Regions from separate parts of the Sporosarcina sp. FSL W7-1283 genome, predicted to be linked through region 1. Evidence: riboswitches for the same ligand, from Rfam matches in the RefSeq annotation. Region 1 holds a riboswitch; the other holds the start of a gene.
What was found. A riboswitch is a leader RNA that binds a small molecule or an ion and turns the genes downstream of it on or off. The one in region 1 is predicted to bind lysine.
Positions count from the first base shown of each region.

Region 2: another riboswitch for lysine. It lies ahead of MKY93_RS14545 (Na+/H+ antiporter NhaC family protein); the one in region 1 lies ahead of dapA (4-hydroxy-tetrahydrodipicolinate synthase).

Region 1 covers NZ_JBBOOL010000001.1:3,376,018-3,391,598, reverse strand. The annotation lists gene MKY93_RS17755 (catalase) at 1-1,080, shown strand, start outside; gene MKY93_RS17750 (biotin transporter BioY) at 1,318-1,869, shown strand; gene dapA (4-hydroxy-tetrahydrodipicolinate synthase) at 1,962-2,846, opposite strand; lysine riboswitch at 2,967-3,145, opposite strand; gene MKY93_RS17740 (TRAP transporter substrate-binding protein) at 3,655-4,671, shown strand; gene MKY93_RS17735 (TRAP transporter small permease) at 4,866-5,372, shown strand; gene MKY93_RS17730 (TRAP transporter large permease) at 5,369-6,649, shown strand; gene hisC (histidinol-phosphate transaminase) at 6,680-7,768, shown strand; gene MKY93_RS17720 (C-terminal binding protein) at 7,779-8,762, shown strand; gene MKY93_RS17715 (LysR family transcriptional regulator) at 8,765-9,652, opposite strand; gene hutU (urocanate hydratase) at 9,799-11,439, shown strand; gene MKY93_RS17705 (helix-turn-helix domain-containing protein) at 11,447-12,709, shown strand; gene MKY93_RS17700 (CaiB/BaiF CoA transferase family protein) at 12,935-14,080, shown strand; gene MKY93_RS17695 (acyl-CoA dehydrogenase family protein) at 14,087-15,223, shown strand; gene hutU (urocanate hydratase) at 15,241-15,581, shown strand, end outside.
Region 2 covers NZ_JBBOOL010000001.1:2,757,749-2,773,329, reverse strand. The annotation lists gene MKY93_RS14590 (BCCT family transporter) at 1-1,021, opposite strand, end outside; gene MKY93_RS14585 (flotillin family protein) at 1,435-2,997, opposite strand; gene MKY93_RS14580 (hypothetical protein) at 3,016-3,549, opposite strand; gene MKY93_RS14575 (glutaredoxin family protein) at 3,836-4,072, shown strand; gene MKY93_RS14570 (rhodanese-like domain-containing protein) at 4,292-4,594, shown strand; gene MKY93_RS14565 (DUF72 domain-containing protein) at 4,761-5,621, shown strand; gene MKY93_RS14560 (sulfite exporter TauE/SafE family protein) at 5,621-6,445, shown strand; gene MKY93_RS14555 (bifunctional metallophosphatase/5'-nucleotidase) at 6,442-7,830, shown strand; gene yunB (sporulation protein YunB) at 7,877-8,644, shown strand; lysine riboswitch at 8,700-8,874, shown strand; gene MKY93_RS14545 (Na+/H+ antiporter NhaC family protein) at 9,055-10,623, shown strand; gene MKY93_RS14540 (sodium-dependent transporter) at 10,787-12,307, shown strand; gene MKY93_RS14535 (methionine/alanine import family NSS transporter small subunit) at 12,308-12,442, shown strand; gene lipA (lipoyl synthase) at 12,585-13,550, shown strand; gene MKY93_RS14525 (YutD family protein) at 13,570-13,872, shown strand; gene MKY93_RS14520 (DUF86 domain-containing protein) at 13,973-14,419, shown strand; gene MKY93_RS14515 (TIGR01457 family HAD-type hydrolase) at 14,425-15,192, shown strand; gene MKY93_RS14510 (YuzB family protein) at 15,232-15,468, opposite strand.

The DNA of each region.
Region 1 (15,581 bases):
TCGATTCATATGATTACCTTCTTGTTCTCTCCGTGGGGTATTCCAGCAACATATCGTCACATGCAAGGCTCCGGAGTCAATACGTATAAGTGGGTCAATGATAAAGGAGAAGCTGTTCTAGTGAAATATCACTGGGAACCGAAACAGGGAATCCGCAACTTGACACAGGAAGATGCGAATGCCATTCAAGCAAAAAATGTTGGACATGCGACACAGGATTTGCATGAAGCAATCGAGCGCGGAGACTTTCCTGAATGGGAAATGTTTGTACAGATTATGGAGGATGGCTATCATCCTGAACTTGACTTCGATCCGCTCGATGATACAAAACTTTGGCCTGAAGATAAATTTCCATGGCTGCCAGTTGGGCGTATGGTACTCGATCGTAATCCGGAAGATTTCCATACGGATATTGAACAAGCTGCATTTGGAACAGGAGTATTAGTAGATGGCATGGATTTTTCGGATGACAAGATGCTGCAAGGCCGTACGTTTTCCTACTCCGATACACAGCGTTACCGGGTAGGAACCAACTACTTGCAGCTACCTGTGAACGCGCCTAAAACAGCAGTCCGAACTAATCAGCAACGCGGTCAAATGGATCACCGCGACCCGCGTGAATCAGGTGAAAATCCACATATCAATTACGAACCATCTATGCTTGGCGGATTTAAGGAAAATGGTGCAGAACGACCTCCGCATCGACCAACATATAACGCAGCTGCAATGAGCGCACCGATTGACCGCCCGAATAATTATGGCCAGGCAGGCGAAACGTTTCGCAGCTTTGAAGAGTGGGAACGAGAAGAATTAATTAAAAACCTATCGGACGCACTCGCTGTTTGTGATCCAAGCATTCAAGACGCAATGGTGGAGCATTTTACGAAGGCAGACGAGAACTATGGCCGTCTTGTAAAAGAAGGCATTGACCAGAAAATGAAGGAACTGAAGGAAATGTCGGCAGAGCAAACCATTCCAGGACGTGAATCCGGACAGTCGAAATTTGGACAAGGCACGCCTGAAGCAAAAGAGGCTGTTGAAGACGCAGTAGAAAAAGGACATGAGGCAGACCCTTATTAAGCTGCCAAACCAGTATCGCCCTTATCTCTCTTCCACTGAGAGATAAGGGATTTTTAAATTCAGGAAAATTCAAATGTCAATGTTTGTAGGCATTGCCGCAAATCTTAAAACAAAAAAGAATAGCCTTACAACCGGTATTTTATTAATGAAAAACAATTGACATACAAATTTATGTAATATAAAATAATTGTCAACCGAGTGGTTTTATTAGTTGACTAAAGTAGGGGGATACTGGGAATGACAGATTCAAGATCTAAACTTCAAATGATGATTGTCACTGCATTATTTGCGGCAATTATTGGGGTAATGGCACAGCTGACCATTCCGCTGCCGTTGGTTCCGATTACCGGGCAAACATTGGCAATTGGTTTGGCTGCAACGATTTTAGGTTCTCGTTATGGAACTATTTCAGTGCTTGTTTATTTAGCGATGGGTGCGGTAGGAATTCCTGTGTTTTCAGGGATGTCTGCAGGATTAGGTGTCGTTTTTGGTCCGACAGGTGGATTCCTCGTTGGCTTTATTCCGGCTACATTCATTATGGGGTATTATATGGAACGCACTAGTTTTTCTTTTGGACAGGCCATGATTGCAAATGTTATTGGAATGTTCATCACGTTGTTCTTCGGAACAGTTTGGCTGAAATTTATAGCTGAACTTTCTTGGACTGCTGCATTTATGGCAGGATTTGTACCGTTCTTAATTGGCGGGTTCATCAAAGCGTTTCTTGCTGCATGGGCAGGGATATTGATACGTGGTCGATTAATGGCTAATCGGTTATTGCTTGCTTAAAGTGAATAAGGTACCAAGTTCGCAGAAGGATCTGGATACATTGCGAACTTGGTACCTTTTATTGGGTTTCAGCATAATTGCAGAATTTACTTTTAGAAAGTTATTTCCTCATGGATAGCTAAAACTTGCTTTAAAGATTTTAGCTGTGAGTCAGGTAAAGGGAGTATAGGCAAACGTACGCCCCCGACAGGTACCCCTTTTAAGTTTAATGCCGCTTTAACAGATGATGGGTTCGGTGCGGCAAAGAGTTCTTTCATGATTGGCAGAAGACAGCGGTGTTCGTTGGCTGCTTCCTGGACGTTGCCATTTTTGAAATGGTTGATCATCGTTTGCATTTCATTGCCGATCACGTGTGCAGACACGGAAACGACTCCTGTTCCGCCGATTGCTAGTACGGGAAGTGTTAGTCCATCATCACCGCTATATAAGGAGAAGTCCTTAGGCGTATGGTCAATGATCTCAGCCATCGTATCTAAATTTCCGCTCGCTTCTTTGACAGCAACGATGTTCGGAATTTCGGCTAGTCTGATGATCGTCTCTGCACTCATGTTGACAGCACTGCGTCCAGGAATATTGTACAGCATAACTGGCAGTGAAGTAGCTTCTGCAATTGTCTTGAAGTGCTGATACATGCCTTCTTGACAAGGCTTATTGTAATAAGGCGCAACGAGCATGATCGCATCGACTCCGGCGTCCTCCGCTTGTCTTGTCAGTTCAATTGATTCTCTCGTGTTGTTTGTACCTGTTCCAGCAATGACTGGTGCTCTTCCACCGGTCACTTCCACGGTGAACTTGAATAGCTCCACTTTTTCTTCGTTCGTCAACGTAGGCGATTCTCCCGTTGTACCTGAAACGACCAGACCATCCGATCCATTGGCAAGTAAATGATTGATCAAGTTTTTGGTAGCGGCAAAGTCAATTTCTCCTCGTCCATCAAACGGAGTTACCATAGCAGTTACAATTTGTCCAAAATTCATCTTTTCTCCACATCCTATCTTTTTATTAAAAAACATAGAGGGTGGAGGGCGGGTAAGTCATTGAACGCAAAAAGCAGCAACGAGGGGCTCGTTACTGCTTTGAAATAATGAATTATTTCTTTGCAAGATAGCCCTCCATATAGTCGCCTATATGACAATTCTGCACTTGTTCAGCCCAGAACCAGCTTCGAGACAATGAGAATCTCTTCCGCTTCGGCAAATTCCCCTTTCCACAATCTTCATAGGATCTCATCATCCTCGAATTGTGTACTGATGGTTTTTGCGCCTCTATCCTTACTTCGAAGGTTTCGAAATAAGTGAATGTTTAATTACTACCACTCTACCTGTTATCTAATGCAATTGCAACTTAAACTTATTGAAACTATAAATGCTGAATCTTATAGAGATTTTTGATGTTCTTTTTTGTCTTTATAAATGCTAAAGATTTATTTTCGTGAACAACTTTTTATCAAAAATCAACGATGCTTAAGTTGGTAGTGATGGTATAGCTTTCCATATATAATCTAAAAAGTTAGATAACGCATAGTTAAATGCTATAACCTTATATACAAAAGTTATTTGTAATGTTTAGACTATTAAAATATACTTACAATAAGATGATGATGTGGTAATAAAAGTTTTTTAGTGCATAAAAATAAATAGGGGGTTAAGGGACTAAGGTTGAACTTCATTATCTTGAGGCCAAAAATGTAAGCGGTTAAATTGTCTGAATCGACATCTCGTATTAATTTTTCGTTTTATTTTTTAAAAAGTTTAGTAGTTTTAAAAACTATTAGGGGGTAATTACATGATGAAGAAAATCTTGATGTTTGCAATAATGGCATTCGCTCTTATTATTGCTGGTTGCGGAGATTCTGGCGACACAGCCGAGGGTGCTGAAAGTGGGTCCTCAGATAAAAAGTACAAGATGACTATTTCTAACTCAGTTGAAGAAGATTCTGCACTTCATAAAGGGCTGATGGAGTTTAAAAAAGTAGCAGAAGAAAAATCTGACGGAAGATTGCAAGTTGAAGTGTTTTCTAACGGAGAGCTTTACGCATCTGAAAGAGAAGCCATCGAAGCTGTGCAGGCTGGTAATATTCAAGCAGCGAGTCCAGCCACTGCACCTCTTACAAACTTCGTAAAAGAATTTATGGCTCTTGATTTCTTATTCGTATTCGATGATGTAGAAGATGCGAATAGTAAATTGGATGGTGAGTTAGGCGATCTCCTAAAAGAAAAGCTGGAGGAGAATCAGCTGAAAGGTATAGGTTGGGGCAGTGCAGGTATGACTCAGATGACTAACAACATAAAACCTATTGAGAAGATTGAAGATTTTAAAGGAATGAAACTTCGTACGATGGAAAATAACATTCACTTGGATAGCTTGAAAGAGTTGGGAGCTAATCCACAACCGTATGCATTCGGTGAATTATATTCTGCACTCCAGCAAAATATTTTTGACGGCATGCAAACGACGGCCCAATTGATCGATAGCTCGAAAATTTATGAAGTTCAGGAATATATGACAGTGATGAATCATTCATTTACAGCGGAATCACTTGTTATGAATAAAGCTTTTTACGATTCATTGCCTGAAGATCTTCAGTCTGTTGTCGATGAAGCAGGAGATGCATTTACAAAGCATGAGAGAGAAGTATCCGTAGAGTATGATGAAAAAGCAATGGAACTTTTAGAAAAAGAGCTTAAAGTAAATGTTTTACCTGAAGAGACAAAAAAGGCGATTATTGAAAAGTTAAAGCCTGTTTATGACAAGTATGAAAAGGAACTTGGCCACGACATCATGGAATTAGTAAGAAACTAATATATAAATTATGCAAATTCATCCCGATTGTCAATTCTATATCGATAATCGGGAGAAATTTTAAACTAAAACATTTCGGTTGTCGTAATAGTAAGAACGCAATAATGCGTCAAGTGTATAGTAGTAAACACTCTATATAAATGCATCTAAGAGCAAGAAAGTCATGCTATATATCGAATGAGTGGAGAGGGTAAATGGTGAAGAAATTTCTACATTTCATAAAGAAATTCGAAGAGATATTTTTAATACTTACAATGGTTGCTATTTTACTTATGATTTTTAGTCAGGCTCTATTCCGTTATTTCCTAGGAAGTGGTCTGATTTGGGGCGAAGAGTTTGCAAGGTATATCCACGTTGCCCAAGTTTGGATTGGTGCAAGTTTAGCCATCAAAACAGGCGGCCATATCCGAGTAACTGTTTTTAGAGATTTACTTAACGAGAAATGGAAAAAACTATTAGATCTTTTGGCTACATTTTTATTTTTCTCGTTCATGGTATTCATCACCTTTAAAGGAACACAGTTTATCCTACAGCTAGTAGAAACAGGTCAAAAAGCGCCTTCTATGGGGATTCTTATGGCGATACCATACACGGTGATCCCTCTTGGTGCATTTTTAATGGTTCTTCGATTAATCCAGCAATTTAGAAACATTATAAAAGGCGATTTATTGGAAGAAGATATAGAGGGGGTAGAACAATGACGATAGCGGTTTTATTTATCAGTTTTTTTGTTCTCATGTTAATTGGCGTCCCCATCGCTATATCTCTTGGTGCATCCGCTTTATTTACTATGATAGTTGCTACTGATCTACCATTAGGTTCCATCGTTCAACAAGCATTTACTTCTCTCGATTCATTTTCTTTACTGGCGATTCCATTATTCATTTTAGCGGGAGTTCTAATGAGTCAAGGCGGCGTCTCAAAGCGTTTACTGCGCTTGGCGGATGTTTTGGTAGGCTACTTAACTGGTGGATTAGCTATCGGTACAGTCCTTGCAAGTATGTTCTTTGCCGCTATCTCAGGATCTGGACCTGCGACAGTAGCGGCAATCGGTTCATTTATGATCCCTTCTATGGATAAAAAAGGATACGACAAACCGTTTGCTGCAGCAGTAACAGCTACTGCTGGTTCCATCGGAGTTATTTTACCGCCGAGCATTCCGTTCATTATGTTTGGAATCGTAGGTGGAGTATCCATTGGAGGCCTATTTTTAGCAGGGATTATTCCTGGAATCTTGGTTGGGCTCGCTTTAATGTTCGTTTCATATCGGACTGCTAAGAAAAGAAATTTTCCAACAGAGGGTAAGTTCCCTACTTTCATGGAAGTTCTAAAAGCGATTAACTATGCGAAATGGGCTCTGTTGATTCCAGTAATTATTCTTGGAGGAATTTATAGTGGCTTTTTCTCTCCAACTGAATCAGCGGCTGTCGCTTGTATGTATGCACTGTTTATCGGGCTTTTTGTATACAAAGAGTTGACTTTTAAGAAATTATACAGTGTTTTCCTTGAAGCAACTCTATTAAATATTCCGGTTATTATCATAATCAGTTTCTCTATTTCTTTTGCTTACTTATTAAGTATCGAGCGGATTCCGGCAACGATTGCACAGTTCATTACCGGCATATCGGAAAATATGATCATCACCATGTTATTGGTCAGTGCATTTTTATTCGTAGTCGGGATGTTTATCGATACGATTTCGGCAGTGGTCATATTAACACCAATCCTATTGCCTGTCGCTGTGGCGGTAGGTATCGATCCGATTCATTTTGGCGTCATCATGGTATGTAATTTGGCAGTCGGCTATGTTACACCGCCACTTGGAGTCAATTTGTTTGTAGCTTCACATATTAGTAAGGTTTCAATTGAGCGGATCAGCCGCGCATTGGTACCGTTTATTATAGCGATGCTTGTTGTTATCGTAATTATTATTATGATTCCTCAACTATCAACTTTTATTCCTAATTTAGCTAAGTAACATCACAGAAGACAGGAGCTGTATTTGCACATGAGATGGAGAAATACTGTAAAAGGGATTGCCCCTTATATTCCGGGAAAATCAATCGAAGCGGTGAAAAAAGAATTACAACTGGAGCATGTGCATAGACTTGCATCGAATGAAAACCCGCTCGGCCCATCCCCGAAAGCAAAAGAAGCAATGGAGCGGGCGATCCAAGAAGTTCATTTGTATCCAGATGCATCTGCAACAAAGTTACGGGAACGGCTCGCCCAGTTGTATGCAATCCGGCCTGGACAAGTGATAACTGGCAATGGAGCAGATAATATTATTTCATTAGTAATCAGCGCCTATATCGATGAAGATGATGAAGTCGTGTACTGTAGTCCGACTTTCCCGGCGTACCGTTCCTCCACCCTATTAATGGGTGGAAAGCCGGTGGAAGTACCACTAACAGAAGAGTGGGCATATGATTTAGATGCTATACGAGAAAAAATTACTGACAAGACAAAGCTGATTTTTATATGTAATCCGAATAATCCTACAGGAACAATCGTAGAGGATTCAGCTCTTCTGCAGTTTATCCAAGAAGTTCCTGAACATGTGACCGTCGTGCTGGATGAGGCATATATCGAATATATTCGAAAAGATCAATATAAGACAGGAATCGATTACTTTAAGGCTGGCCACCCCATCATCACAATTCGAACATTTTCAAAGTTTTATGGCTTGGCGGGGTTGAGGATTGGGTATGCCATTGCATCAGAAGAACTTCTGGAACCGATTCTGCGTCTGCGCGAACCATTTGCTTGTAATCGAGTTGCGATCGAAGCAGCAGTAGCTACATTGGATGATCAAGAATTCACTGAAGAACATTATGAAATGAATGAGGCAGGAAAAGAATACTTAACTCAAAAGTTTTCAGAATTAGGATTTTCCGTGTTTCCTTCCTATACAAATTTCTTATTTGTTCATGTAAAATCGGATGCACAAAAACTATTTAATAAGCTGCAAGAAAAAGGATTGATCGTTCGCCCATGTACTCCATGGGGATTAGAACAATATGTGCGTGTGTCGATTGGGACGCAAGAGCAAAATGAACTGCTAGTGGAGATATTAAATCAATACGATAGGGAGTGAAGTTAAGCATATGACAAAGAAAAAAGTATGGATACTGGATGACGAATGGTTTTCACACGATGTAGAGATAGGGATTTACAGTGACCATGATATTGAATATAAAGTGACAAGAAGTGAAACGGTTAAAGAAGATTTGGAGTCGTTTGGAAAATATGCGGATGGAATTGTAGCACAAATCGGTTTTCCTTGTGGTAGGGACATTATTTCGGAATTGAAAAACTGTAAAATAATTGCTGCTTCTGGGGTGGGATTCAATCATATTGACATGGATGCAGCTACAGAAAAAGGAATCTATGTAACGAATATGGCTGATTATTGTATCGATGAAGTGTCTGATCACACAATTGCATTGGCATTGGGCGTAGCGAGAAGACTTCGTGCTTATAACGAACAAGTAAGAAACTTGGGATGGAATCCGCTTGATACATTACCGATCAAGCGGTTAAGAGGAAGAACAGTCGGTTTGCTTGGTCTTGGAAGAATCGCAAAGGAGGTAGCGAGGAAGTTTCAAGTATTCGGTGTTCACGTGATTGCTCATGATAAATTTGTACCGGAGGAAGCATTTGCTGAGCTTGGAGTCGAATCCGTTACACTGGACGGGCTTCTGGAACGGTCAGACATTTTAAGTTTGCACGTCCCGCTTACGGAACAAACGAAAGGTTTACTTGATTACGATCGTATGAAACAAATGCAGGAAGGTTCAATTATAATCAATACATGCCGCGGTGCAATAATCCAAGAAGAAGCATTGTCCAAAGTTATTAAAGAAGGCCATATTGCTGGCGCAGGGTTAGACGTACTGGCAGAAGAGCCGCCGAGTAAAACTCTTGATCTTCTTTATATGGATGAAGTTTTTGTGACACCGCATTCATCTTATGTATCCGTTGAATCAGAGTATGAGTTGCGTTCTCGAACTAGTTTGAATGTCATCCGGGCACTTGAAGGGGAGAGGCCGGAGTTTGTACTAAATACTATTAAAGAGAAAGCTGTCTAAATCTATGATTCTTTGAAGAATGTTTTTGTTATATCGACGAATTCTTCAATAACCGGAGGAAGATACCGGTTTTTAATAAAAGCAATATAGACAGTTCTTGAAAGACTTGTATCCGTCAGTTTTTTTATGGTCAATGAGGGATGGTCTGGCGTTCTAAGATAGTTTTCAGGGACAATCGTGATGCCAAGACCTTCCTCGACTAAGGCGCAAGCAGTTTCAAATCGTTCTATTTCAAAATGGATATTCGGTCTTATCCCTGACTTGCGAAACTCATTTAAGATATCATCGCGCGTCTGGAAACCTTCCTTACATATGATGAATTCTTCATCTTGTAAATCGTGTATGGAAAGATTGGTTGCATCCTGCAGAGCATGTCCTTTGGGCAATAAAGCAACCAGTTTTTCATTATAAATAGGGATCATTTCAATCTCATCACTTTCAAAAAGCTGGTTCGTAATTGCGAGATGTATCTTATAATTTTTTAACGCAGTTTCTACTTGTTTAAAGCCAAGTACTTCTAACAGTCTGATGTGTATGTCTGGATGTGTTTTGGTGTATGAGGCAAGTACTTTCGGCAGCCAAAATCGTACTGATTCAATCAGACCAATATGTAATTCAAGTGGTCCATCCTGTTTCAATCGTATTGTTTCTTTTTGAAAGTAATTAAAGTGGTTTAGCAATTTCTTCGCTTCTTCGTATACAATTTCTCCCTCTTTCGTCAGAGAGATATTCCTCGTGTTGCGTTCGATTAATTTAATTCCGACTTGCTCTTCAATCTTTTTAATTGCAGAACTTAAAGATGGTTGTGAGATATACAGTGCTTTGGCGGCTTGTGTAAAACTTCCCTCTTCTATTAAAGTCGTGAAATATAGTAATGAACGATGATCCATCTGACAACCTCCTCACAGAACAATCTTAATCTTCTTTCTAATTATACCACATTCCCTTAAGCTATTATTGTATAGCGTAAAGTTATATATCGGGTAGGGGACAACTTCTATATAAATCAGTATTTTAAGGAAAAGGAGTGTCATTGATGTCAAACATCTTAATTTCTCCGACAGGGCATGAAATGAGCTGTAAGAGCTGGGAAATTGAAGGCTTGTTACGTCTTTTTTTAAATAGTATAGATCCACGAGTCGCAGAAAGTGGAAAAGATTTAATCGTATATGGCGGCAGAGGAAAGGCCGCACGTAATCATGAGGCGGCAAACGCGATAATTCATGAACTGAGACAGCTGAATCCTGACGAAACATTGCTAATTCAATCTGGTAAACCAGTAGGTAAATTTAAATCTTTTCCCAACTCCCCGCGAATCGTTAATGCATCTTCAGTTTTGGTTCCTCATTGGTCTACAGATGAAGAATTCAGTAAGTTAAACGAAAAAGGATTAACGATGTATGGACAATCTACAGCTGCATCGTGGGCTTATATTGGTGTTCAAGGGGTGTTGCAAGGAACATTTGAGACAATGGGCGAAATTGCGAAAAGACATTTTGACAACACATTACAAGGGAAGATTTTGTTGACCTCAGGACTTGGCGGGATGGGTGCGGCACAGCCTTTGTCTGTCACCATGCATGGCGGAGTGTGTATCATTGTGGAAATTTCTGAAGAGAAGATTAATCAGCGATTAAAGAATAATTATTGTGATATCAAAGCAGATACACTGGAAGAAGCGATCCGTTTGGCGCAAGAGGCTGTTGAAGCGAAAAAGCCATTGGCCATCGCATTGATAGGGAATGTAGCAGATCGTTATCGAGAAGCATTGAATTTAAATTTCCTGCCGGATATCGTGACGGATCAGACATCTGTCCATGATCTTCAAATGGGCTATATTCCGAGTGGATTGGATATTGAACAGGCGAAAACTCTGCGCAAAAAGAATCCAGCACTCTATTACGATTTGATTAAAGAATCATTGATTCAGCACGTAGGTGCAATGGTTACTTTTAAGGAGCGTGGGGCCATTGCTTTTGAATATGGAAATAATCTTCGCAAGCAAGCCTATCAGGCGGGTTTTGATAGGGCATTCGAGTTGCCTGGCTTCGCATCGGAATATTTACGCGCACACTATTGCGAAGGAAGAGGGCCTTGTCGCTGGATCGCCTTATCGGGTAATCCAAATGATATCTATAAAATCGATGAAGTGATTCTGGAAGAGTTTGAGGATGACAAACGTGTCTCTCGTTGGATCGAGTTTGTACAGGAGAAGATTTATTTTTATGGATTGCCTGCTCGTACCTGTTGGCTTGACTATAAGGAAAGAGAGCGCATCGGTGTGATTATTAATGAAATGGTACGTTCGGGAGAATTGTCTGCTCCCATCGCGATAACAAGAGATCACTCGGAAGGCAGTACGATGGCTGCTCCATTCAGAGAGACGGAAAATATGGCTGATGGAAGTGACATGGTTGCGGATTGGCCGATCTTAAATGCGATGTTGAATGCGAGTGCAGGGGCTTCGATGGTCAGTATCCAAAACGGCGGCGGCGTCGGCATCGGCAATTCGGTCCATTCGGGGATGACAGTCATTGCTGACGGCAGCGAAGAAGCATCCGAACGCTTGAGAAAAGTTCTGGTTGTTGATCCGGGTATGAGTATTATTCGCCATGCAGATGCAGGATATGAAGACGCCATTACCTCATTGGATAGAATAAAAATGAGCAAGAGGTGAGGTTGTTTTGCAAAATACTACGACGGTATTGAAAAGAGAATTAAGAAAGCAAAAGAGGGAAGAAGCTTACATATTACGTTCGGTTCGAGAGAGCTTGGCATACGATCTATTGCATGGAAATATAAAAAATGCGAAAGAGATTTGGGAGCGGAGTCAATTAGCCGAACTCCCACTGATCCCGAATACCGTACTCTTTTTAAGTATCGACAATTTCTCAAGGCTTGTTGAGAATAAAGGGGAGATGTGGAAGAATGCCTTGCGGGAAGAGGTTCTTCAGGCAATCCGCGAATGTAATTTACAATACGAATCCTTAAAGGTGTTGGTTACACAAGAGAAATATGCCATATTACTTGCTCTACCTGTGCAAATAGAAGAAAAAAACTATAAAGCCCTTTCAGTAGAATATGCGGAAAAAATCCGTGCAGAAATTAACCAGAAAACGGAATACACTGTAACGATTGGAATTGGAAATTATTATGAAGATGCGCGTAATTTACATCTCTCTTTTCGAGAAGGTGAGCAAGCACAAACATATCGACTTTTTTCAACAGAGAACTCTATTATCCATATTGATGACTTGGACATTTTCGAGACAACGGAATACTATGATTTTAAAGTGCGCATCCAATCGATAACGGAGAAGTTTTCATTAGGAGATATAGAAGCTGTTCTTCACAGGTGGGCAGAGATTTATGACTCAATCGTTAAACACGTCCATATCAAACCCGAAGAATTCCGACTGCAAGTGCTAGATCTTTTATTCTCGTTGTCTAAATCTGCTATACAAAATGGGGCCAGTCCGAAAAATATGATGCCTTTACAGATCAAGCACGCAAAGGAACTGCATAACTTAGAAACATTGGCTGAAATCGATAAATGGGTCAGGAACATCATCAATGAATATAACCTGCAAGTGAACGAAGGACATAATGAACAGTCATTAAAGTCTGTTCAAGAAATACTACAATATATTGAAGAGCATTTCCAAGAAGAAATCGGACTTGAGACTGTGGCTGCACAGGTCAATTTGAGTCCGAACTATGTGAGTGCTATTTTCAAACAAACAACCGGAAGTTCGTTTAGCTATTATGTAACTGATCGCAGGATGAAAAAAGCAAAACATTTATTGGAAGATTTTAATATGACGGTATATGAAATTGCGGAGACGATCGGCTATAGTTCTTCCCAGTATTTCAGCAGGGTGTTCAAAAATCATGTTGGGATGACGCCAAGTGCGTATAGAAATAGCTTACATTCAACTAAATATTGAGGCATAGCCATTCGAGGTGTCAGGAGACCCTCTCGAATGGCTATGCCTTGTTACTCAACCTATTTCTGTTTAAAATATTAGACTTTTCATTTAGTATAGAATATTACAATAAGAAAGTGTACTATATCGTATAAATTTCTACTGTTAATAAATACACCTTTTGTTAAAGTAGAAATAAGGAAATGTAAGCGTTTTATATTCGCACTGGAAGTGAGGGTGATTTAAATGAAACAACCATTGGAAGGCATTAAGGTATTAGATTTTTCAAGGGTCTTGGCAGGACCTTATTGTACAATGCTGCTAGCCGATATGGGAGCAGAAGTTATAAAAATCGAACGTCCGGAATCGGGCGATGATACACGTCATTTCGGTCCTTTCCAAAATGGGGAAAGTGGTTATTTTATGTTTTTGAACCGAGGAAAGAAAAGTATTGAGATGAATTTAAAAGATCCTTCCGATCGTGAAAGTTTAACGAGATTAATTAAGGAAGCAGACGTCATTGTAGAAAACTTCCGTCCAGGCGTTATGAAAAGCTTGGGACTTGATTATGAATCTCTTAAAGAAGTGAATAAGGGTTTGGTCTATTGCTCCATTTCAGGATTCGGTCAATATGGTCCGCTAACAAAACGTCCAGCGTATGACCTTGTTGCACAGGCAATGGGCGGGATTGCGAGCATTACAGGCCATCCTGACAATCCGCCAACTCGGTCGGGGGCTTCCATAGGTGATATGAGTGCAGCATTATATGCAGCATATGGTGTGATGGTCGCACTATTCCACCGGGAAAGAACAGGTATTGGTCAAGCAATTGATGTTGCTATGGTGGACACGATTTTCTCTTTGCTCGAGCATAACGTCATGCGCTATACATCTGAGGGAGTAGTTCCTGAGCGTATCGGAAGCCGTCACCCGATTAGTGCACCGTTTGATGTATATGAAAGTAAGGAAGGCAGCATTGTTATTGCGACAGCGAATGATCCGTTATTCGTCAAACTGTGTAAAGTGATGAATACAGAACATCTACTGGACGATGAGCGGTTCAAGACAGATATTTTACGCGGTGAAAATGAAGCCGAATTAAAAGTGTTCATTGAAGAATGGCTTTCCAACTATACAGCAGACGAAGCAGTAGAATTGATCAGTGAAGCAGGTGTCCCTTGCTCCACCATTTTAAACATTGCTGAAATTAGTGAGAGTGACCATATTAAAGAACGAGAGATGCTACTGGAGGTTGAACACCCTGTAGCAGGAAAAACGAGAATTCCTGGAAACCCTGTGAAGTTGTCGGCAACACCTGTAAAAGTGACTTCACCGAGTCCAGCTTTAGGCGAGCATAACGATATGATCAAAAATCTGATGAAAAGTGAGTGATTGTAGATGGATTTCAATTTGACAGATGAACAGAAAAGTATTCGAGATATGGTACGAGATTTTACTAGAGAAGTTATTTCCCCGAAAGCAGAAGAAATCGATCAAGAAAACCGCTTTCCAGAAGAACATATTCCCAAAATGGCAGAACTGGGTCTTCTCGGGATTGCTTATCCGGAAGAAGACGGAGGAGTAGGTGCGGATGCTATTGCGGAAGCGATCGCTGTAGAAGAAATTACGTACGGCTGTGCCGCGACAGGTTCTATTTTAACGGCGCATTACTTAGGGATTGACGGACTCTACCTTGCTGCCAACAAAGAGCAGAGAGAAAAGTATCTAGTCCCCGGTTGTCAAGGTGAAAAGCTATTCGCTTTTTGTCTGACTGAACCAAACGGTGGGACGGATGTAGGTTCCATGAAAACAAATGCTCGTCTGGATGGGGACAATTACGTTATTAACGGCTCGAAAATCTTTATCACAAACGGAGCGTATGCAGATACGCTGGTAGTGTATGCGAAAACGGATACTTCAAAAGGTACAAAAGGAATCAGCGCATTCATCGTTGAGAAAGGAACGCCTGGTCTATCCTTTGGTGCTGGTGATGATAAAATGGGGATCCGCGGCGCGAAGACCGATGAAGTGATTTTCGAAAACTGTGTTATTCCGAAAGAAAATCGTGTGGGAGAAGAAGGAGAAGGCTTCAAAATTGCCATGACAGTCGTCGACCGCGGGCGAATTGGAATTGCGGCGATGGCAGTAGGACTTTCTCAAGCTGCGTTAGACGAGGCAGTCAACTATTCGAAAGAACGTGAGGCATTTGGAAAACCGATTTCGAATTTCCAAGGTTTACAGTGGATGTTGGCGGAAATGGAAGCAGATGTTGCGGTGAGCCGCTTGTACACATATTTCTCGGCAAGTTTAAAGGATAAGGAAAATTACCGTTTGTCCAAAGAGGCTTCAATTGCAAAGTTAATTACCTCAGAAGCATCCAACCGTGTTGTCAACAAAGCAGTGCAAATTCATGGGGGCTATGGTTACATGAAAGAATACAAGGTAGAGAGACTATATCGGGATCAGCGGATATTAGAAATATTTGAAGGGACATCACAAGTTCAAAAAATGGTTATTTCCAGTTACTTAGTATAATAAAGGGAGTGTTTTTCTTGAGTAGTTTGAAGGTCGAAAATATCCGTGCGCCGCGTGGCAATGAATTGACATGTAAAGGTTGGACACAGGAAGCTGCCATGCGGATGCTGATGAATAATCTGGATCCCGAAGTGGCGGAAAACCCTGCTGAACTTGTCGTTTATGGTGGTATCGGAAAGGCTGCACGAAACTGGGAAAGTTATCATGCAATCATTAATGAATTAAAAGAATTGGAGAATGATGAAACGTTATTAATTCAATCGGGTAAACCGGTTGGCAAATTTCGAACATATGAGAACTCTCCAAGAGTGCTGATTGCAAATTCCAATCTAGTTCCTGCTAATGCAAACTGGAAAAA
Region 2 (15,581 bases), 620 kb from region 1:
GTTTGATTGTACGCCCTTTTGATACACGAGCAATAAACATCCCGACAAATGGTGCCCATGATATCCACCATGCCCAATAGAAGATAGTCCAGTCGTTAATCCATTCCCTCTGACCTTCGTTTATCGGTTTTAATTCGAAACTCATTTGAATAAAGTTATTTATATAATTTCCAATTGTCGTTACAAACATGTTTATAATATACATTGTTGGTCCTACGATAAATAATGCGCACAATAGTATGATCGCGAGCCACATATTAATCGAACTTAAGTATTTGATGCCGTTGCCAATACCTGACCATGCAGATATGATGAAAATGACAGTGGCTACAACTAATATAATGAGTTGAAACCAAAAAGCTTTTGGCGCGTTGAATAAAAATGTTAACCCACTGTTGATTTGAGCCGAGCCAAAACCAAGCGTGGATGCAACACCCACAACTGTTGCAAAAATAGCAAGTGTATCGACTAATTGTCCCGTTGAACCACGCATCACTTTCTTTCCGAATAACGGTTCTAGTGTTGCGCTAATTAACCCCGGAGCACCGACACGAAATTTAAAATAAGCGAAGACAAGTGCGACTACAGCATATAATCCCCAACCGTGGAATCCCCAATGTAGGGAAGTATATTGAAGAGATTCTAAAATTGCTTGCTCTGAACCTGGCACCACATTTGGTGATTTAATGAAAGCATGCGAGATAGTTTCGGCTGTCGAAAAGAACATAAGCCCAATTCCCATGCCAGCACTAAATAACATCGCAAACCAAGCGGGCAAACTGAAATCGGGTTCATCATCATCTTTCCCCAGCTTAATATTACCAAAACGTGAGAACATCATATAAATACAAAAACTAATCATTGCAATGATGACAACCATATAAAACCAACCAAATTGATTGTAAATAAAACCAGTAACAGACGCGGTTAATTCATTTAAATGGTCAGGGGCAAGAGATCCCCAAAGTACAATTGCAATACATATGACAACGGCATACCAGAATACGTTTGTAATATGCAATAAGATCCCCCCATTCTTTCCTATGAATAGGATGGGCATTTTTATCGGTGGCCATTCATTTAGATTTAAATGAACTTGTCCACGTATTCTTAAGTGTTGCGACTGCCACATTTATATAAATCGACAAACTCAAAAAAAATCGGCTTACCTGTCAAACTGTTTAAAGTGAATTTCTCGGTTACAATTGCAGAGTGATCCTCTGTATGAAGTATGTCCTAATCATATAAAAAGTCTGTGAAAGTTGAGTTAATTAAATAGGTTAGGAAGACAAAATCGATCAAAAAGAAAATAAGGTCCACGAATTTAGTTAAGTAGTTTTTCAATCAATTTTACATCTCCATCTGAAGGAACATATTAAGAACACAAAAAATCCGAAGCGCTTGATAAAAGCACTTCGGATTTTCTTCCTTACATTATCTTTCAGTTTCATCAGTCGCCGCAATTTCACTCGTTTTCGATTCAATAGGGTCTGGCTTTGTACGAATCACTTCATTCGTCAGCTCCTCAATACTTGAACGAATATTTCCTTTGCCTGAATAATTTTCCAGCATCTCTTTCACGTCGATACCAGAAGAAGCTTTAAGTGTCTCTTGCAACGTAGACATTAGATCTGTCGCATAGGAAGTGACTTTATTGGCACCGCCGCCTTCACCGCCACCTGTATCCACAACAGTGATTTTGTCGATATTGCCTAGTGGACTTGCGACTTCTCTTGCGTATTCAGGCAGCATTCTGACAATCATATCAAGCACAGCAGCTTGCCCGTACTGTTCAAAGGCTTCTGCAATTTTGCGTTTTGCTTCGGCCTCTGCAAGACCTTTCAGTCGGATGATGTCGGCTTCTGATTCACCTTGCGCACGTTGGGAATCTGCTTTAGCCATACCATCGAGTCGAACTTTTTCGGCATCGGCTTTGGCACGTGCTTCAATACGGTACTTTTCTGCATCTGCCTCCGCTAATTGTCTTGATTTTTCAGCTTCGGCATTTTGCTCGATTGCGTAGCGGTCCGCGTCCGCTTTTTTCTTCACTTCGGAGTCATATTGCTTCTCACGACGTAAAATTTCTTTTTCTTCCAATTCGATTTGTTTCTGACGTTCAATAATTTGAATTTGCATTTCTTGCTCCGTTACTTCTTGTTTGGAGCGAGCGGTTTGCAATTCATACGCTTGGTCAGCACGTGCTTTTGCGACGTCTTGCTCACGGCGGTATTCTGCAACTTTTAATTGGTTTTCTTTTTCAGCTTCGGCAATTTCCGTCGCACGTTCAATTTCCGCTTTTTGTGCTTCTTTAGATGCTTCAGCGTTTTTAATGCGTGTTTCCTTTTCTGCTTCAACCGTTGCAATGTCTGCATCACGTCTGACTTGCGCAATACGCGGCTTACCGAGTGAATCAAGATAGCCGTTTTTATCACGCACGTCTTTAATGGTGAAGGAAACAATAACAAGGCCCATCTTGGCAAGGTCTTGAGAAGCGACACGTTGAACTTCTTGTGAGAACTTATCGCGATTCTTGTAAATTTCCTCTACTGTCATAGAACCTAAGATGGAACGAAGATGACCTTCCAATACTTCCTTTGCTTCATTCTCACGATCGGCTTTTGATTTTCCTAAAAACTGCTCTGCAGCCGTCGCAATTTCAGATATGGAACCACCGATTTTAATGATTGCCGTTCCGTCCGCCATAACCGGAACGCCTTGTTCGGTATAGACTTCAGGTGTGGTGACTTCCAGCTTGCTTGATAATAAACTAAGCGGTTCGGCTTGTTGGAAAACCGGGAAGACAAATGTACCTCCACCCCGAATAATCTTAATTCGATTTCCTGATTCATCTGTATGCACATTTTTCGAACCTAAATAACTTCCTGTCACAATCAATGCTTCGTCTGGTCCAACTGTACGGTATTTCAGAACATATACACCAATAACAGCTAGTAACACAAACGCTACGATTCCTATTGCAATTAATCCAAAACCCATTCTGATTTCCCCCTTTACTTATTTGAAGCGGAATGGCTCATACTCTTTTACGAAAAATGTTCCATTTTCCACTTCGATTAATAATACTTCTTTTCCATACTCAATGGCTTCATTCTCATAACCGGCAGCACGTTTCGCTAAATTGCCATTCACCGTTTCGATAATGATCTCGCCATATCCGTCTACTGGGATCGGAACAATGACTTTGCCAACAAGACCTGTAAGTGATTGATCTGTGTAGGCAAGCGAAACTTCGGCGGATCTGAGCGGAACTAAAACGAAGAAATAGAGTAAGAAGTCTAAAACAATAGCAACGACTGCCGCAATGAGTAAGATGCTCCCACTATTTAATGATGTCATAAGTTCTAATAGATATGCGGTAGCCGAAGTAAATGTTATGAACGCAAGAATGACAGCTGGATCGAGAAATGGGCTTAGTTCACCAACTCCATCAGCTAAATCACTGATCAATACATACACAAGGCTTATGATACCTGCGATGATTAAGATATATAAATATAGCTGTTGAACTTCGATTCCGAACAGCTCCATATCCATCCCTCCATTTCTATATTCTTTCGTTTCTTATTCTACGGATAGGTAAATGAAAGGTTTCAATTTTATCAAATTGGTGACTGATAAATTCTATGGCAGGACCTGAAGGGAAGTGGGAGAGGTGAAACGTGCATAAACAAAAACAGACTTTCTCTTACAGCGCAGTTCTTTGATACGTACATTCTACACCGGCAGCCCTAAAAATATGAAAACCGATTAGTTGACCGTATACGGCTAGGGGTATATACTATAGATATTAACAAATGAAAAGGGGTTTTTAATTATGACTGCAAAAGCAACGGTTTATGTTTCGTCGACTTGTCCTTACTGTACGATGATGACAAATTATTTAGATGAAATTCATGTGCCTTATGAAACGATCAATGTGATGATAGATCCGGCAGCTGGTCAGCGCCTGGTGGAAATGACAGGGCAAATGGGTGTGCCGCAAACGCAGTTAAACGGTAAATGGATATTAGGGTATGATCCGGCAAGTGTTCATGCTGCATTAGACGCATGAAACGAATGAAGCAACTCTTCACATGCAAAACATGTACGGTTCAAACAGCGGAAGAAATGGAAAAGAAATTTTTTCCTCGATTTTGCATTGGTCATGTAGCGTTCGTCGTGATGGGTGTAATTCTAGTCATTGTGGAATTGACCAACTAAGCAGTGGGGGGAGGAAATTATATTGGGATGGATCATCGCCGTCGCAATTGTCGTATTTTTCATTTGGCGAATGAAGCCCGCTAAAGATATCAGCACCATTTCGACAGATGAATTGAAAGTAATCTTGGGAGATAAAAAAATTCAGTTCATTGACGTGCGCACACCGGCAGAATATAAAGGTAAACATATTAAGGAATTTCAAAATATTCCACTGCACGTATTAAATAGTAAGGTCGCCAGTTTGAAAAAAGAACAGGAAGTTGTAGTCATTTGTCAAAGCGGAATGCGCAGCTCAAAAGCAGCCAGTCAATTGAAAAAGGCAGGATTCACTGTCACCAACGTACGTGGCGGAATGAGCGCATGGCGTGGCTAACTATAACAAACGTTTCGGGCATAAAACCCGGAACGTTTTTTTATGGTTAGAAAATTGCATATGAGCGCTTGCTGCATGTGAAGACCGATAGATTCAAAGTAACGTTTTTTCCGAAAATACATAAGGTATGATACACTATTCTAAAGATTGAAGGAGGGGACTTTCCATGATACACATCGGCTTGACGGGATGGGGAGATCACCCGAGCCTATATAATGAAAAGACGGCAGCAAATAAAAAGCTCCTTGATTATAGTCAACATTTTCCGATTGTGGAGTTGGATTCGACGTTTTATGCAATCCAGTCTGAAAAGATGATGCGAAAGTGGACGGATGAAACGCCCGCTGATTTTCAGTTTATCGTCAAAGCCTATCAAGGGATCACAGGTCATCAGCGTGGTAAGATTCCTTATGATTCAGAGGAAGAGATGTTCTCGTTATTCAAACTATCGATGAGTGCGTTTGTGGAAGCAGGGAAGCTCGCAATGGTGCTCGTACAATTTCCACCTTGGTTTGATTGTCAAAAAGAAAATGTAGAGCGGATTCGCTTCGTGCATGAGCAGTTGCAACCTTTACCGATAGCGGTGGAGTTTCGCCATCAATCTTGGTATTCACCAGCCTATCGCGAGAAGACTCTAGAATTTCTGCGTGGTCTGAATATTATCCATGGCGTCTGCGATGAGCCGCAAGTAGGTGATGGCAGTGTGCCGCTCGTTCCGGTTGCGACGGACTCCAAGGTATTATTGCGTCTTCACGGACGTAACGACAAAGGATGGGTCAATACAACGGGAGACAGCAAGGCGTGGAGGAAGGTTCGTTATTTATACGACTATAATGAAGCAGAGCTAGAGGGGTTGCGAAAAGTTGTCCAGACATTGGAGCAGCAAGCGCAAGATGTATATATCATTTTTAATAACAACTCGGGTCAGCATGCAGCAAAGAACGCGAAACAGTTCGCAAACCTTTTCAACATAGAGTATGGTCAGCCGCTCACCAAGCAGTTGGATTTGTTTGAGGAGGATCACTAATGGAATATGCAATCCTGGCATTAATCGGCTTGGCTTCAGGTGTCATCGGCTCCATAGCGGGTCTAGGCGGCGGTACGATTCTTGTGCCTATCACATTGTTCGTCGGTCTGAATCTCGGAATGATTCCAGACATCACACCGCAAAGCGTAGTTGGTTTGTCCGTCATTATGATGATCGCGAACGGGCTTGGTTCGACGCTTTCTTATATGAAAGTGAAAACGATTGACTATCGCAGTGCCTTTTTATTTTTCATAGCGAGTATACCCGGCATCGTAGTAGGGGCTTGGATCAACAAGAGCTTAAGCATTCAATCATTTAATTTATATTTCGGTATTTTACTGATCGTATTGTCCACCCTGCTACTGACTAGGAAGTACTTGAAGCCAATTCGTTGGTTTGTCGATAACGGCAAAAAGATTTCATTTACCGATCCGCAAGGTGAGACACATCTGTATGGCTATCCAATTTGGTTTGCTGTCTTATTGTCGCTGTTCATCGGTCTGACATCTGGTTTATTCGGAATCGGCGGAGGTACGATGATCGTACCTGCAATGATATTATTGTTCTTATTCCCGCCGCATGTAGCGGTAGCAACGTCGATGCTGATGGTGTTCTTGTCGGCAGTCGTCAATTCGATTTCGCATATTTCACTTGGAAATGTGCCGTGGCTTTACACCATACCAGTTGTCCCGGGAGCATATCTCGGTGGAATGCTAGGCGCTTATTTAAATGGCAAAATGAAATCAGATACATTGGTTTTAGTCATACGTATCATTTTACTCGTCTTTGGATTGCATTCAATCTATGAGGGGATTTGGGGATGACCTATATGAAAGAAACGGTAGCTACGATTCACATTTATCATACCAACGACATACATAGCCATTTCGAAAATTGGCCGCAGATCAGACGTTTTCTGAAGCAACGTAAAGAGCAGGCGGAAGAGGCAGGCGAGGCTTGTTTCATTTTTGATATTGGTGATCATGTTGACCGATCCCATCCTTTTACAGAAGGAACGGACGGCAAGGGCAACGTGAAGTTATTGAATGAAGTAGGATATGATGCCGTGACAATCGGCAATAATGAAGGGATCACCATGTCTAAACAGACGCTTGAAACGTTATATGAAGATGCTCTGTTTGATGTATTGATCTGTAATTTGAAAGAGCTAAATGGAGAGCAGCCAGTTTGGGCAAAGTCTTCTGAAATATTTGAAACGACAGATGGCGTGAGGGTTGGAGTGATCGGAGCCACTGCACCGTACTATGCTTTTTATCGACAGCTTGGCTGGAAAGTGACAGAGCCGCGTAAAGAAATCCGGGAACAGTTAGTTCGTATTCGACAACAAGCAGATCTCGTGGTTTGCTTATCACATTTAGGCATCAATGAAGATCGCCTTCTGGCGGCGGAATATCCGGCATTAGATATTATTTTAGGAGGACATACCCACCATTTATTGAAGGACGGAGAATGGATTGAGGATACATTGCTTGGTGCGGCAGAGAAGTTTGGTCATTACATCGGCCATATCCGAGTCGAGATCGATCGTATGACGAATCAGGTTGTCCATATGGAGGCCGGTGTGTTTCCTACCAATACGATGGAGCAAACAGCAGAAGATGTTGAACAGGTGAATGCCTATCTTTCTGAAGGAGAGGAAGCTTTGCAAGTGCCTGTCTTTTATAACCCTTCCCCGTTGGCTCAGAAGCTGACAGCAGATAGCCCGCTTTCATCCTTTTTCGGACGTGCGCTTTTAGCTTATACACATGCGGAATGTGCACTTTTTAACGCCGGGATATTCCTTGGAAGTCTAGACGAGGGCTGGGTGACAAGAGGTGATTTACATTCGTTGTTGCCGCATCCGATCAATCCTTGCATCGTACACTTGGACGGTTCGGAATTACTTCAGGTTTATGAACAATCACTTGATCCGAAGTGGACGGAATTGGAAATCAAAGGTTTGGGATTCCGAGGAACATTCATGGGAAGCATGGTTCATGAAAGATTATTCCGCAATCAGGACGGACAATTATTTGCGGGCAACCGGGCAGTGGAGCCTGGCGAAACGTATAGGCTCGCTACATTGGATATGTTTACATTCGGATTTTTCTTTCCTCTATTAAAGGATGTTCCTAAAGAATATATCATGCCTGAGATGATTCGCGATGTCCTAGGCTGGTATGGAAAAAAATATTTTAATGAGAGCTAGTATGTCCGCCTCCTGATTCGCATAATGTGAAGCAGGAGGCGTCGTTTTGCGGTTTTATACGAATCAAAAAAGACCGAGAAAAAGAAGTTATGCGAGAAATTGGCTGAGGTTGATCATTCCGACGATTTTCATAGCAGTCGCCTTATTTTTTTACTCAGTCAATAAACAGCTGACCCCAATCTATACGCAATATGCTGAAAAACAAACGCAGAAAATAGCCAGCCATGTAATCAGCCAAGCGATCAATGCACGATCTACGAGCGTGTATGATATCAATGAAATAATTGAAAATGTGCCGGATGAGACACGAGATACCGTCACGACGAAATTTAATACGGAAATCATCAGTCAGGTTATGGCGGAAGTTCATCAATTGGTTGAAGATCACCTCGAACGTGCAGAAGGTGGCGATCTAGACATGCTGCCGCCGTTAGGTGATTTGGAGTATAATCCTGAAATGATGGCGAAAGAGCAAGGCGTCGTTTTCTTTGTCCCGCTCGGGCAAGCGACCAATATTCCGTTGCTCGGCAACTTGGGTCCGAAAATTCCGATCCGTTTTCATGTCATGGGAAACGTCCACACCGATGTGGAAACGGATATACAGGAATTCGGGATAAATAATGCCTATGTAGAAGTGACCCTGCTGGTGAACGTGAATGTTCAGATTATCGTTCCGCTTGCAACGAGTAAGAGCGTAGTAACGCAGAGAATGCCTGTCGCGATGGGCTTGATCAGAGGAAAAGTTCCGCAAATTTATTCGAAAGGAGAGCAGACGCCGGCACAAATAGAGGTCCCGTTGCAAGAACCGGAATAAAAGGCTATTGTGAACAATGTCGATTATTGCTACACTGTTAAAAGAAGAATATCGAGACTTACGTAGAGGTTGCATTGTTTATAAGTATTTTGCGAGAGAGTGACGTCGATGACCGCAATTGAAAGGAGACAATGCCGAAGTTTGAGAAGGGTCAACTTCTCAGGTTGGGGTCATTTCGAAGAGGAATGATCTTGTCATACAGCGGTAATGTATGGAGCGCTACAACAGCCGAATGATCCGTATCCATTTATCTTGTACATGATGATTGATTCGCAGATGAACTGTTAAGCCGACTCCTACACGTTTGTAACATGTTGGAGTCGGCTTTTTCTCTGTAATAGGCTTTCCCTTCTTCGACTGACCATCTACTTTTCGATACAATCTACCGACTAGAAAGAGGAGGAATTAATATGATTGGAACATGGGTATCCATTTTGCCTCCTGTTATCGCTATCGTGATGGTATTGGTGACGAGGAGAGTATTACTATCGTTAGGAGCTGGGATTGTCACAGCCGCTTTACTCATCGCGGAATTTTCCCCAATGGAAACATTGAAAAATGTTTGGACAGCTATGACGATTTCATTTTGGGATGACGGATTGAATACGTATAATATATTTATTATGTTATTTTTATTATTGCTTGGTGTCATTACGGCATTTGTCAGCCTGTCCGGCGGCAGTGCGGCCTTTGCGAGATGGGCGGTCACACGAATTCGTACGCAGCGTGGAGCGAAACTGTTGACGATGATTTTGGGAATCGCAATTTTTGTAGATGACTACTTTAACTCTTTAGCGGTTGGACAAATTGCAAGACCGATTACGGATCAGCATAAAATATCTCGTGCAAAACTAGCTTATTTCATTGATTCTACGTCTGCACCGATTTGCGTAGTATCTCCAATTTCAAGTTGGGGGGCATTCTTGATCGGGCAGCTTGCTCTTATACTTGGGACGACAGCCGCTGTTAGCTATTCGCCGTTAACTGCCTTTATTCTGATGGCGCCGATGAATTTCTATGTAATCGCCACATTGTCCATGGTCTTTTTCTTCGCTTGGACGAATAATGATTTCTTTGAAATGAAGAAACATGAAGATCGGGCAGTAAATGAAGGTTTGCTGTATGATCCGAAAAAAGAGATACCAGGTGAGCTGAAAGAAGAGTTTCCTGAACACTCTTATGGGAAAGTTCGCGATCTGGTTGCACCTATCGTGACGTTAATTGTCGTGACGCTTGGAATGATGGTCTATACTGGCTATCAAGAAGCGGGTGTCTTCGATATTTGGGCTATATTCGAAAATACAGATGTGCCGAAATCATTAGTAGTTGGTGGCGTTACAGCTACACTGTTGGCTATGTTCTTATATGTTCTGCAAATGAAAGTGAATAAAACAGCAAGTGTTTCTTGGATGGGCCGTGCATTCATCAGCGGTTTGAAAGCGATGATGCCAGCGATTCTGATTTTGATTTTCGCTTGGGGCTTAACTGAGTTAATTGCTACACTTGATACAGGTCTTTTCCTGTCAACAATGGTAGATCAATTGAATATTCCAGTAGCTTTCTTGCCGGTATTGATATTCATACTGGCGGGACTGATGGCATTTTCAACGGGAACTTCATGGGGATCGTTTGGTATTCTATTGCCGATTGCCGGCACAATTATGGTCAATGCAGAACCCGAATTATTATTGCCAGCGTTATCTGCAGTTCTTGCTGGGGCGGTTTTCGGAGATCACTGTTCGCCGATTTCCGATACGACAATCCTTTCTTCAACGGGTGCAGGCTGTAATCATATGGATCACGTAGCAACACAATTGCCGTACGCATTGGTGGCTGCTGGCGTGTCAGCACTTGGTTATTTTGTTCTAGGCATGACTGGTTCCGTTTGGATTGGTTTAGTAGCTGTTATTATAGCATTGATAGTATTATTCACGTACTGGACGGCTAAAGGTAAAAAGCGTCAAGCGCAAGTGGCTTAAAAACTTTAGACTAAGAGTGTCAGCAAGATTCACACTCTTAGTCTAAAATTGTTTTGACATCTTTTACTGTCCTGTTTATACTAAATATACAAAACTTAAATTATCGGAAAATAGTGAATGGTGGTAAGTTTTGAACAACAATACACTAAAAGGAGGAAGTAGTATGGAAAATCGTTCGCAGTGGGGAACGAGAGCTGGTTTTATATTAGCGGCAGTGGGTTCGGCAGTCGGGCTTGGTAATATTTGGCGCTTTCCTTATGTCGCATATGAAAATGGCGGCGGGGCATTTTTTATCCCCTATTTGTTCGCGCTATTGACCGCTGGTATTCCGATTTTAATCTTGGAATTCACGATCGGTCATAAATATCGTGGATCGGCACCATTATCTTTTTTCCGTTTGAATGGAAAAAAGACAGAATTTCTAGGTTGGTGGGGGATATTTGTATCCTTTGTCATATCCACTTATTACGCCGTGATTATTGCATGGGCCATGAAGTATACGATTTATTCGTTTAGTTTATCTTGGGGAAAAGACCCTGAGGCTTTCTTCTTTGGGGACGTCTTAAAAATAGCGGATAACCCGGGAGAAGTTGGAGGTTTGGTTGGAGGAGTAGCATTGCCGCTGTTGCTCGTCTGGGCGATTTGTTTTATCATCTTGCTGGGCGGAGTCAAGAAAGGGATCGAGTTGGCGAATCGGATATTTATTCCTGTCCTATTTATACTCTTTTTATTCGTCGTCATTCGTGCGATTACTCTTGACGGAGCGATGGTAGGTTTGGATGCTTTCTTCAAACCGGATATTGATAAGTTATTAAGTCCGCGTGTGTGGGTCGCGGCATATGGACATATTTTCTTTAGTTTATCGATTGCGTTCGCCATCATGATAACGTACTCCAGTTATTTGCCGAAGAAATCGGATATTACAAATAACGCATTCATCACGGGGTTTGCAAACTCTTCAGTTGAATTGCTTGCAGGAATCGGGGTCTTCGCAGTGCTGGGATTCATGGCGACTTCACAGGGTGTGGATGTGGGAGACGTTGCTACGGCTGGAGTAGGTCTCGCCTTCGTCGTGTTCCCGGAAATCATCAATCAAATGCCAGGAATGAACGGGATATTCGGTGCATTCTTCTTCCTGTCACTTGTGCTCGCCGGTCTGACCTCTCTCATTTCGATATGTGAAACATATATCGCAGGAATGGCGGATAAATTCAATATTTCGAGAAGACGTTCTGTGTTCATTGGTGTCGGACTTTCGGGATTAATCTCTATGCTATATGCGACGAAAGGCGGTTTATACTTCCTCGATGTAGCAGACTACTTTATCAACCAATTCGGAATTGCAGTCATCGGACTTGTAGAAGTCATCTTGCTGGCTTGGGTTTTCAGAAAACTCGGTGTTTTCGAACAACATGCCAATGCGGTGTCTGATATTCGTTTGGGCTGGTGGTGGAAAGTTTCATTGACATTCATTACACCGGTTGTACTTGGAACGATGCTGTTCTTCCTGATTAAAGACAATATCGCTGAAAACTATGAAGGCTATCCTACTTCATTCTTATGGACAATGGGTTGGCCGGTTGCTATCGGTGCATTCGTGATGTCGATTGTTTTCACTTCACTGAAATGGAAAAACAACACGCGTGTTGCTACTGATTACGAAGAAGACAAAGGAGGGCTTTAAATGGATACAGGAATGAGCGGCTCTGCTATTCTTATGATGTTAGTCGGTGTGATCATCATCTGGGGTGGTCTGTTTTTAAGCATCTTCTATGCCTCTGTTCTGACTAAATTCAAGAAAAAGTTTAAGGTTGAATAAAAAATACGAAACGTCTGCAGCCAAAATTGCTGCAGACGTTTTTTGGTCTGGCGCGCTTCTTGCCAAACTGTCAGGAGGGCAATCCCAATTGAAGATTTTCAGAATTTATGTTACATTGGCATGAGTAGAATCTATGATCAGAATGGAGTCGGTAGCGTTGTCCTGTAGACCTGAAACCGGAAGAAAATCAGAGCATATTAAGAAGCCCGATTGGCTGAAGATTAAGCTGAACACCAATGAGAACTATACAGGTTTAAAGAAGTTAATGCGCGAGAAAAATCTACATACAGTTTGCGAAGAAGCTCGTTGTCCGAATATTCATGAGTGTTGGGGCGAGCGTCGAACTGCTACATTTATGATTTTGGGCGCTGTATGTACAAGGGCTTGTCGTTTCTGTGCAGTTAAAACAGGCTTGCCAAATGAATTGGACACTGCCGAGCCAGAGCGCGTGGCAGATTCAGTTGAGTTGATGAATTTGAAACATGTTGTCGTGACTGCAGTTGCACGTGATGATTTGAAAGATGGCGGTTCTGCTATTTTTGCAGAGACGATCCGTGCCATTCGCCGTAAAAATCCATTCACAACAATCGAAGTCCTGCCATCTGATATGGGAGGAGATCGTGATAATTTACAGCGTCTGATGGATGCGAAGCCAGATATATTAAATCACAATATTGAAACCGTGCGCCGGTTAACGCCTAGAATCCGAGCGCGTGCCACGTATGATCGCTCATTGGAACTATTGGCTCGTGCTAAAGAGATGTACCCAGTAATTCCAACTAAGTCGTCATTAATGGTGGGACTCGGTGAGACTGTTGAAGAGATTATTGAAACAATGGATGATCTCCGCGCACATGATGTGGATATCATGACAATCGGTCAATATTTGCAGCCGACCAAAAAGCATGCGAAAGTGGTAAAATACTATTCACCAGACGAGTTTGGTGAATTACGCAAAATTGCAATGGAAAAAGGGTTCTCCCATTGTGAGGCAGGACCACTTGTGCGCTCAAGCTATCATGCGGATGAGCAGGTCAATGCTGCTGCTAAAGAAAAGCAACGTCAAGGTGACAAGCAGCTTGAGTTAGAACAGCAAGCGAGCAGTTAATATGGAAGTGAAGAATCGAATGGTTATTTTAGAGAATGTACAATATGAGCTAGCAGAAGAGTTTCGGGACGGCTTTGATGAAGAGGCACTGAACGAACGATTCAGTGAAGTATTGTTGAAGTATGATTACATCCTTGGCGATTGGGGATACGGTCAATTGCGATTGAAAGGTTTTTTTGAAGACCGCAATGCAAAATCGACTTATGAAACAAAGATCAGCACCGTTCAGGATTATATTTATGAATACTGCAATTTTGGCTGTGCGTATTTCATTTTGAAGAAGATTGGTAAAGTAAAAACCGAACCACAAGAAACTGAGTAAAATAAAGTGAGAGCTGCGAGCAATTGCCCGCAGCTTTTATTTGTTTGGATGAAAATATGATAAGATAGAAAGAGAAAAATGATGAGGAGGAATACAGATCATGTATTTTGTCGATCAAAAACAAATCAGAAAGACACTTGCTTATATGGAACAATTAATTCAACTTTTCGAAAAGGAAAACAGCTGGCAACAAAGCGAAATAAATAAACTTGCACTTGAGCGTATTGCGCACGGTTTAATAGAAGGAATTATCGATGTAGGGAACTCGATGATTGATGGATTCATTATGAGAGATCCGGGAAGTTACGATGACATCATCGATATTTTAGAGGATGAAAAAGTGATTAAGCCGGAACAAGCGGATCCTTTGAAAGCATTAATTTCCTTACGACCTATGATTGTACGTCAATTTGTTGAAGTAGAAACAGCAGAAGTAGAAACGGCTATCCGAGAAACGTCAAACGAACTAAAACAATTTCCGAAGCAAGTACGGGATTATTTGACGAATGAACTAGGACCAGTTTCTGCGTTTCTGCCGACGGAGTAATGGGTATGGGAGAGTATAAGGCATATTGTCTCGATTTGGATGGCACAATGTATCGTGGTAAAGAACCTATTGTTGAGGCGGTCGATTTCGTAACTGACTGTCAGGCAGAAGGCGCAGAAACATATTTCATTACGAATAATGCGGCTTTGACACGGGCCGCACAGCAAAAGAAATTAGCTGAATTTGGTGTGCTGACAGATATTGATCATATTATGAATTCAGCCATAGCACTTGCTAGATATTGTAAACAATATTATGCAGGGGCAAGTGTCATGATGATAGGCGAGGAAGGGCTGGAAGAGGCATTAGAGGCGGAACAAATTACGCTTACAACGAAAAACCCAGACGTTGTAATGATGGGGCTTGACCGTCAAATTACGTACAGCAAATTAGCGGAAGCTTGTCTTGCGATTCGAAATGGCGCTCGCTTTTTAGGGACCAATCAAGACGTGAAATTTCCGACTGAAAAAGGTCTCGTACCAGGAAATGGTTCGTTTCTTCATTTGATGGAGGTCGCTAGCGGCGAAAAACCTATCGTTGTAGGAAAACCAGAGCCGCATATGCTGCAGTTTATTCAGCAGCAAGGTGCATATGAAAAGGAAGAAATGGTAATGATCGGGGATAATTACGATACGGACATTTTAGCAGGGATACGGTATGGAATAGACACGGCGTATGTAGCGACAGGTGTGACTCCGCTGGATGAGGTGCTGATAAAAGAGTTGCTGCCGACCTATGTACTGTCTTCACTAGGGGATTGGCCAAAAAAATAAGCATAGTGCCCGTAGAGAACTATGCTATTTGCTATATGATTAAAAAAGCGGATTTTCTTCAATGAATTGATAAATGCGTGCTGTCAATTCGTCAGCAGTATCCGCTTCGACAAGTTCGCCGTTGACGATTGCGTATAAAGTATCTGTACATTTTGTACAGTAGCTCAAGCATCCGTATTCTAGTACATCAATGTTCGGGTCTCTTTCTAATGTCTCAAATACCGGATAAGAACCACTCGCCAAATTACTGATGCAAAACTCTACGATAGGGTTCATCATTCTCACCTCGCTACTAGAAATGGTACTCTTTTTTTAGAGAGGCGTCAATGAACATGGCATATTGTGAAAAGTATCACAAACTGCTATAATAACAAATGAGCTTTGAGCGG